2 regions of the Nocardioides sp. Soil796 genome follow, and region 1 is predicted to be linked to the other one. Evidence: riboswitches for the same ligand, from Rfam matches in the RefSeq annotation. Region 1 holds a riboswitch; the other holds the start of a gene.
What was found. A riboswitch is a leader RNA that binds a small molecule or an ion and turns the genes downstream of it on or off. The one in region 1 is predicted to bind S-adenosylmethionine.

Region 2: it holds a riboswitch for S-adenosylmethionine, as region 1 does, so the genes downstream of both, thrC (threonine synthase) here and ASH02_RS07475 (aminotransferase class V-fold PLP-dependent enzyme) in region 1, are expected to answer to the same signal.

The regions. Positions count from the first base shown of each region.
Region 1 covers NZ_LMSQ01000017.1:94,993-99,199, forward strand. Annotated here, with positions in the region: gene ASH02_RS07465 (lipase family alpha/beta hydrolase) at 1-899, shown strand, start outside; gene ASH02_RS07470 (SRPBCC family protein) at 896-1,357, shown strand; gene ASH02_RS07475 (aminotransferase class V-fold PLP-dependent enzyme) at 1,380-2,591, opposite strand; SAM riboswitch class IV at 2,629-2,742, opposite strand; gene ASH02_RS07480 (ATP-dependent Clp protease proteolytic subunit) at 2,913-3,545, shown strand; gene ASH02_RS07485 (ATP-dependent Clp protease proteolytic subunit) at 3,550-4,158, shown strand.
Region 2 covers NZ_LMSQ01000018.1:485,716-489,922, forward strand. Annotated here, with positions in the region: gene ASH02_RS13725 (AMP-binding protein) at 1-32, shown strand, start outside; gene ASH02_RS13730 (OsmC family protein) at 244-708, opposite strand; gene ASH02_RS13735 (MoaD/ThiS family protein) at 859-1,137, opposite strand; gene thrC (threonine synthase) at 1,225-2,493, opposite strand; SAM riboswitch class I at 2,503-2,645, opposite strand; gene otsB (trehalose-phosphatase) at 2,845-3,690, shown strand; gene ASH02_RS13750 (LytR C-terminal domain-containing protein) at 3,707-4,207, opposite strand.

The DNA of each region.
Region 1 (4,207 bases):
GCCTCGACGACTCGCCGCGCGGCAGGTTCGTCCGGGCCGCGCTCAACGGGCTGATCGGCGACCGCTTCGCTGACGAGGGGTCGCGCCTCTCGATCACCACCGCCGTACGACGCGACGGCCGCGACGTGCCGGTTACGCCCGACGCCCTCGCCGAGGCCTTCCCGGCTGCGACCGGCCGGGTCGCCGTGCTCCTCCACGGGCTGTCCGAGAACGAGTCCTTCTGGGACCTCCACCGCGACACCGTCGGCAGCACGTACGCCGAGACCCTGGCCGGCCTCGGCTGGAGCGTGGTCATGGTGCGGCTCAACACCGGCCGTCCGATCCGCGAGAACGGCATCGAGGTGGCCGCCCTGCTGCGCGACCTCACCACGGGGTGGCCCGTCGAGGTCTCGCAGATCGCCCTCGTCGGCCACTCGATGGGCGGGCTCGTGGCGCGCGCCGCCTGCGCCGTCGCGATCGACGACGACCGGCCGTGGACGGGCCTGATCAGCGACGTGATCACCCTGGGCAGCCCCCACGCCGGAGCACCGCTCGCGATCGCCGTCGGCCACGGCAGCCGGCTGCTGGCCCACCTGCCGGAGACCTCGGCGTTCGGGCGCATCCTCGACCACCGCTCGGTCGGCATCGAGGACCTGGTCGACGGACTCGGCCACGACGTACCGCCGCTGCCCGGGGTGCACTACCGCCTCGTCGCGGCGACGCTCACCGGGTCGGCCCGGCACCCCGTCGGGCACCTGGTCGGTGACCTGCTGGTGCGGGTGCCGTCCGCGCACGGCCGCTCCCGCAGGCACCCCGACCTCTTCCCGGACGCCGACGTGCTGCACGTGCCACGATCCGACCACTTCGGGTTGCTCAACCACCCCGACGTCCACGACGCGATGAGGAGCTGGCTGCGATGACCGCCGAGCGAGAGCTGCGCGCCGAGACCACGATCGAGGCGACGCCCCAGCAGGTCTGGGCGGTGCTCTCGGACCTCTCCCGGATGCCCGAGCTGAGTCCCGAGACCGTGCGCATGCTGCCGCTGAAGAGGGGCGGCCTGCGCGTCGGGCAGTGGTACCTCGGCGTGAACCGGCGCAAGCTCGTCGTGTGGCCGACGCGCAACGTGGTCGCCGAGGTCGAGCCGGTCCGCCGCCTCAGCTGGGACACCACGTCCAGCGGCGCCCGCTGGATCTACGAGCTGGAGGAGTCGGGAAGCGGCACCCGTGTCGTGCACCGTCGGCCCGTGCCACGGCAGCTGACCCTTCTGGGCAGGGTGTTCGCCACCCTGGCCCTCGGTGGCAAGGAGGACCACGCCGACGAGCTCGAGGCCGGCATGGCCCGCACCCTCGACCGGTTGAAGGCCGCCGTCGAGCGCTGAGCTCCGCACCGTTTCGAGCCGGTCACCCCACCAGCTCGCGCAGCCCGGCGACGAGGCGGTCCACGTGCTCGTCCACCGTGCCGAGGCCGAGGCTGGCGCGCACCGCCGTACCGTCCTCGTCGCAGCCGCCGGACCCGCCGAGCAGGTGGGCCAGCAACGGGTGGGCGCAGAACTTGCCGTCGCGCACGCCTATGCCGTGCCTGTCCGCGAGATGCTGTGCGACGTCGCGGGCTGAGTGGCCCTCGACGGTGAAGGCCAGGATGCCGAGCCGTGGGTGGTCGGGTCCCCACAGGCTGAGCTCGCGCAGGCCGGGCACCTGCGCCAAGCCCGAACGCAGCCGTTCGAGGAGGCGCGTCTCGGCCGCCACGACGGCGTCCCAGTCGGCGGAGAGCTCGCGGCAGGCAGCGGCGAGGGCGACCGCGCCGAGCACGTTGGGGGTGCCGGCCTCGTGTCGCTGCTCGGCGTCCGCAGTCCACTCGACGCGCCCGTCAAGGGCCACGCTGCGGGTCGCCCCACCGCCGCGGAGGTACGGCGCCGCGGCGCGCAGCCAGTCCGCCCGGCCAGCCAGCACGCCCGTCCCGAAGGGTGCATAGAGCTTGTGACCCGAGAAGGCCACGTAGTCCAGGCCCGTGGCGTCGAGCGGTCGATGCGCGACGTACTGCGCCGCGTCGACCGCGATCCGCGCGCCGCACGCGTGGGCCAGGTCGGCGAGCTCCCGCACCGGCCACAGCTCGCCGGTGACGTTCGAGGCGGCGGTGACCACGAGGAGTCGCGGCCCGACCGGACAGGCCTCCAGCGCCTCGCGTGCGGCGGCGACGGCCGCGGCCGGGGTGGCCGGGGGAGTGAGGCGTACGGCGTGGCGCCAAGGCAGCTGCGTGGCGTGGTGCTCGGAGTCGAAGACCACCACGCCGGTGCCATTGGGCACGGCCCGGGCCAGCAGGTTGAAGGCGTCGGTGGTGTTGCGCACGAACACCACGGCCTGCGGCCCGCCGAGGAACTCCCGCACGGTCCCGCGTGCCTCCTCGTAGGCGCGGGTCGTGACCTGCGAGGCGTAGCCCGCACCCCGGTGCACGCTGCTGTACGTCGGCAGGGCCCGGGTGACCGCCTCCTGCACAGCGGCCAGGCAGGGCGCCGAGGCGGCGTAGTCGAGGTTGGCGTACGGCAGCACGCCGTCGCCGACGGGCACCGTGAGATCGGCACCGACGACGGCAGGGAGAGTGGCGAGCAGGGACATGGGTGACCTCCGGGTTTCCGGGACCCCGAAGCGTCGAGATCCGCGCTTGCCCGTTGCACCGCGCAACGGGCCAGGTCGTCACCCGGGCCACCCCACCGCGGAGGAGGGTTGGCGGCCAGCAAGCCGGGGCTTGGTGCTGGCACTCATGACCGTGGTCAGGATGTTAGCCGGAACCCTGCCCGGCCGCGACCCGGGAATCCCGGGTTCGCTCCGGGATGGCCCCGCCTGTCGAATCTGCTGTGGGCGAACAGGGGTGTCCGACGCGTGGATGTGTCGGTCCGGGCGGCTAATGTCGCTCTCGTGAACCAGAATCAGAGCCACATGAATGAGCCCCGACGCTCTGTCGAAGCCAACGGCGGCGGCGCGTCCTACGGGCTTGACGACCACATCTACCAGCGGTTGCTCCGCGAGCGCATCGTGTTCCTCGGTTCCGAGGTGCGCGACCAGAACGCCAACGCGATCTGCGCCCAGCTCCTGCTCCTCTCGGCCGAGGACCCTGAGGCCGACATCTTCTTGCACATCAACAGTCCGGGCGGGTCCGTCGACGCCGGCATGGCGATCTACGACACGATGAACTACATCCCCAACGACGTCGCCACGGTCGGCATGGGCCTGGCCGCCTCGATGGGCCAGTTCCTGCTCTGCGCCGGCACCCAGGGCAAGCGCTACGCGTTGCCCCACGCGCGCATCATGATGCACCAGCCGTCGGGCGGCATCGGTGGTTCGGCCTCCGACATCAAGATCCAGGCCCAGCAGAGCCTGCTGCTCAAGAAGCAGCTCGGTGAGCTGATCGCCCACCACACCGGCCGCACCATCGAAGAGATCGAGCGCGACTCCGACCGTGACCGTTGGTTCACCCCCGGCGAGGCCCTCGAGTACGGCCTCATCGACAAGGTGATCACCAACGCCCGCGAGACCGCAGACGAAGGCCGCCCGGCCCACGGAAAGGCCTGACCCCATGAACTACTACATCCCCCAGTGGGAAGAGCGCACCTCCTACGGGTTCCGGCGCATCGACCCCTACGGCAAGCTCTTCGAGGACCGCATCATCTTCCTCGGCACGCCGATCAGCGACGACATCGCCAACGCGGTGATGGCGCAGCTGCTCTGCCTCGAGTCGATGGACCCCGATCGCGACATCTCCATCTACATCAACAGCCCCGGTGGCTCCTTCACCGCGCTGACCGCGATCTACGACACGATGCGGTTCATCAAGCCCGAGGTGCAGACCGTGTGCCTGGGGCAGGCTGCCTCGGCTGCCGCCGTACTCCTCGCCGCGGGTGCGCCCGGCAAGCGCCTGGCGCTGCCCAACAGCCGCATCCTGATCCACCAGCCCTACACCGAGGGTCAGGGCGGCCAGATCTCCGACCTGGAGATCCAGGCCAACGAGATCATCCGCATGCGTGAGCTGCTCGAGAAGATGATCGCCGACCACACCGGCAAGCCGGTCGAGGAGGTCAGCCGCGACATCGAGCGCGACAAGATCCTCACCGCCGACGCGGCCGTGGAATACGGCCTGGTCGACGCGATCCTCGAATCCCGCAAGGCGCTCCCCGCGCTCGCATGACCCGATCGGACCTCGTGTCCGGCAGCGCAAGCGGCCGGGCACGGGGTAC
Region 2 (4,207 bases), on a different contig from region 1:
CCCTCGCGTTGGAACTGCTGAACGAGCCGTGAGCCGTTCATTTCGACAGGCAGTTCGCGGAGGTGGTCGCGGTCGGCCGGCTCAACCCCGTCGTTGCCGGGTCGAACTGTATGTCGAAATGAACGCAGGGCCGCTCGTCGTACGCCCTCCCCACGTCATCCAGGCGACCCGTCGCCAGTTCCAGGTGACCCGTCGCCAGTTCGCGAACTCACGACGGGTCGATCAGAACTGGCGACAGGTCGATCAGGGGGCGACGGTGACCGTCGGCTCGTGCGTCACCGGGAAGTTCACGGACGCGGCGATGAAGCAGTTCTCGCTGGCCTCGTGGTGGATGGCCAGCGCGGTCTCGACCTGGTCCGGCGCGGCGACGACCACGCGAGGACGCAGCACCACCGAGGTGAAGCGTCCGCCCTGGCCGACCTGTGCCATGGTGCCGACCGGCGAGTCGTCGTACGCCGTGACCACGACGCCGTGGTTGACCGCGGAGTGCAGGTAGGACAGCAGGTGACACTCGGCGAGCGCGGCGAGCAGCAGCTCCTCGGGATTCCAGCGGCCGCGGTCACCGCGGAAGGTCGGGTCGGCCGATGCTTCGAGGTCCGGCTTGCCGTCGGCGCGCAGGAGGACGTCGCGGGTGTAGTCGCGATAGCCGCTGGTGCCGGTGCCGCGGTTGCCCTGCCAGGTCAGGTCGAGCGCGTAGGTGTGGTCCATGTGCTCATCATCGCGGGTCAGGAACTACGGCAGTTCACCCACACCGGGCAACGGCGCCCGCTCAACACCACGCCGAAGCGGTCGAACTGCCGCACTTCTTCACCGCGCGGCGTCCGCACGTCCGGCACCGCAGCCGCGGCGGGCCCGGGCTCAGCAGCCGCCGGCCACCGCGGGGATGATCGAGACCTGTACGCCGTCAGCCGTGGGCGTCTCGAGGTTGTCGAGGAAGCGGACGTCCTCGTTGCCGACGTACACGTTGACGAAGCGGCGCAGGGCGCCGTTGTCGTCGAGCACGCGCGCCTTGATGCCCTCATGGTTGGCGTCGAGGTTGTCGAGCACCTCGGCGAGCGTGCCACCCTCGGCGGTGACCTCGGACTCGCCACCGGTGTAGGTGCGCAGGATGGTCGGGATGCGGACGGAAACGCTCATGGCTACTCCTGGGGTCGGGTGTGCATCAAGGATTGCGGGTTCGAGGCGCAAGAACCCACGGTTCGCGCATCAAGAATCCACGGTTCGTCAGAGGATGTTGGCGGCGACGAAGGCGTCGTAGGACGGGGCGATCGTGACCCGGGCGCTGACCCGTTCGGAGACCGCGTCGAGGGTCTTGAGACCGTGGCCGGTGTTGATCACGACGGTCTCGAGCGAGGTGTCGAGCTGTCCGGTCTCGACCAGCTTCTTGAGTACGCCGACCGTGGTGCCGCCGGCGGTCTCGGTGAAGATGCCCTCGGTGCGGGCCAGCAGCACGATCGCGTCGCGGACCTGGTCGTCGGTGATGTCCTCGACCGCTCCGCCCGAGCGCCGGCACACGTCGAGCACGTAGACGCCGTCGGCCGGGTTGCCGATGGCCAGCGACTTGGCGATGGTGTCGGGCTTGACCGGGCGGATCGCGTCGACGCCGGCCTTGTAGGCCACCGAGACCGGCGAGCACCCCTCGGCCTGCGCGCCGTACACGCGGTAGGGCTTGTCCTCGACGAGGCCGAGCTTGATCAGCTCCTGGAAGGCCTTGTCGACCTTGGTCAGCTGGGAGCCGGAGGCCACCGGGATCACGATCTGGTCGGGCAGGCGCCAGCCGAGCTGCTCGGCGATCTCGTAGCCGAGCGTCTTGGAGCCCTCGGCGTAGTAGGGACGCACGTTGACGTTCACGAACGCCCAGCCGTCCTCTTCGCCGGCGATCTCGGAGGCCAGTTTGTTGACGTCGTCGTAGTTGCCGTCGACGGCGATGAGGTTGTCGGTGAAGACCGCCGAGTTCACCTGCTTGGGCTGCTCGAGGTTGCTCGGGATGAACACGACCGTCTTGATGCCGGCACGGGCACCGGCGGCGGCGACCGCGTTGGCCAGGTTGCCGGTGCTGGGGCAGGCGAAGACCTTGGCGTCGAACTCGCGGGCGGCGCTGAGTGCGCAGGCGACGACGCGGTCCTTGAACGAGTTGGTGGGGTTGGTCGAGTCGTCCTTCACCCACAGGTTGTCGATGCCGAGCTCGCGACCGAGGTTGTCAGCCTTGAGCAGGCGGGTGAAGCCGGGCTCGGTGTTGGGGCTCTGCTCGATGTCGTCGGGCACCGGCAGCAGGGCCTTGTAGCGCCAGATGTTCGCGGGGCCGGCCTCGATCTGCTCGCGGGTCACGGCCGGGAAGTCGTAGGCGATCTCGAGGGGTCCGAAGCACTCCGGACACGCGTAGTGGGGACCCAGCGCGATCTGGTGGCCGCACTCGCGACACGACAGGCCGGTGGCATTGCCGAAGGCGCCTTCGCGGAGTGTCTTGCCGGCCTCGACTGTTGGTGCGCTCATGAGTCCTCCTTCTCATCTTCCCCAACGGCGTATCTCGCCGCGGGCCGGAATTAGCACCGTTTCCACGACTGATCCGGCGGGGCCGGGTCAGGGGGCTCGTGGCGGTTGCCGGGACTTCACTGGGCCGTTCCCTCAGTCCCTCTCGATGAGCTGTTGCTCAGCCTACGCAGCCTGTCTCACGATGTGCACATCGGGTCCGGGATGCGGACACGCTCGAGGCGTCGGAGTCGCGTCGATCCGTCGTCGTGCGTCGCCACGCGCGGTCGTCGTACGCCGTCTCGCACCAGGGCGCCTCGTCGTACGACGGCAGCATCCGGAACGCGCACCGAACGGACATGATTGGGTGGACCCATGGAGTTCATCTCCGCGACAGGTGAGGAGCGGTACGCCGCGCTGGTGCGTGTCGCCGCTGACAGTGTCATCGGACTCGACCTCGACGGCACCCTGTCGCCGATCGTCGACGACCCCAGCCTGGCCCGGATCCACCCCGACGCCGGCGAGGTCCTCGTCGAGCTGGCCGAGCACGTGGCCGCGATCGCGATCATCACCGGTCGGCCCGCCCGCCAGGCCCTCGCGCTCGGCGGACTCGACGACGTCGGCAACGCGATCGGCGAGATGGGCAAGGAGCTCTACATCTTCGGGCAGTACGGCAACGAGCGGTGGTCCTCGGTCAACCGCCGGGTGATCTCGCCGCGTCCGCCGCACGGCCTGGCCAGCTTCCTGCTCGGGTTGCCCTCACTGCTGCGACGGGCCGATGCATTCGACGCGTACGTCGAGGAGAAGGGGCTGGCGGTCGCCGTACACACCCGGCGGCTGCCGGACGCGACCGCCGCGTTCGAGCGACTCCTTGGCCCGGTCTCCGAGCTCGCCGCGGCCAACGACCTGACCGTGGAGCCGGGGCGCAGCGTGATCGAGGTGCGTGCCCCGGGCACCCACAAGGGCGACGCCGTGCACACCATCGCCGAGGAGCTGTCGACGCGCGGCTTCATGTTCGCCGGCGACGACCTGGGCGACCTGGAGGCCTTCGCGGCGGTCGAGGAGCTGCGCCAGTCCGGTCAGGCCACGCTGCTGGTGTGCTCGTCGTCCGACGAACAGGGCGCGCTGCTGCGGCGTGCGGACGTCTCGGTCGACGGGCCCGAGGGCGTGCTCGACCTCCTGCGGCAGCTCAGTCGCGACGCCGCCTCCGCCCGACTCTGACCGCTCGAGGGGCGGGTCAGGAGATGTAGTCGGGGGTGAGGATGACGGTCAGCCGGTCGCCGCCCATGGGGTCGACCGCGGGGATCACGCGGGCGATGCCGAGGTCCTTGGCGAGCAGCTTGCCGGCCGCCTTGAGCCGGGCGGGGTAATAGACAGTGGAGGCCGGGATCGTGCCGTGCCAGTTGTCGGAGGCCACGACCTGCCAGCCGAACGACTGGGCCTTGGACGCGGTGGAGCCCGCCAGTCCGGAGATGTTGGAGTTGTTGTAGACCTCGACGTAGACCTTGCCCTTGACGACCTTCTTGGGCTTCTTCTTCACCACGGGCGCCGGCTCGGGGTCGGCCGTCGGCGACGACGAGGTGGGCGAGGGTGCCGGCTGGGAGACGGACTCCATCTTGCCGTCGCCGCCGCGGTCCATGGTGGTGACGTAGGCGATGCCGGCCATGGCCACCGCGATGATGCTCAGGATGACGAGCGGAGAGGGGAAGGCGACACCACGGTCGTCTCTCGCGCGCAC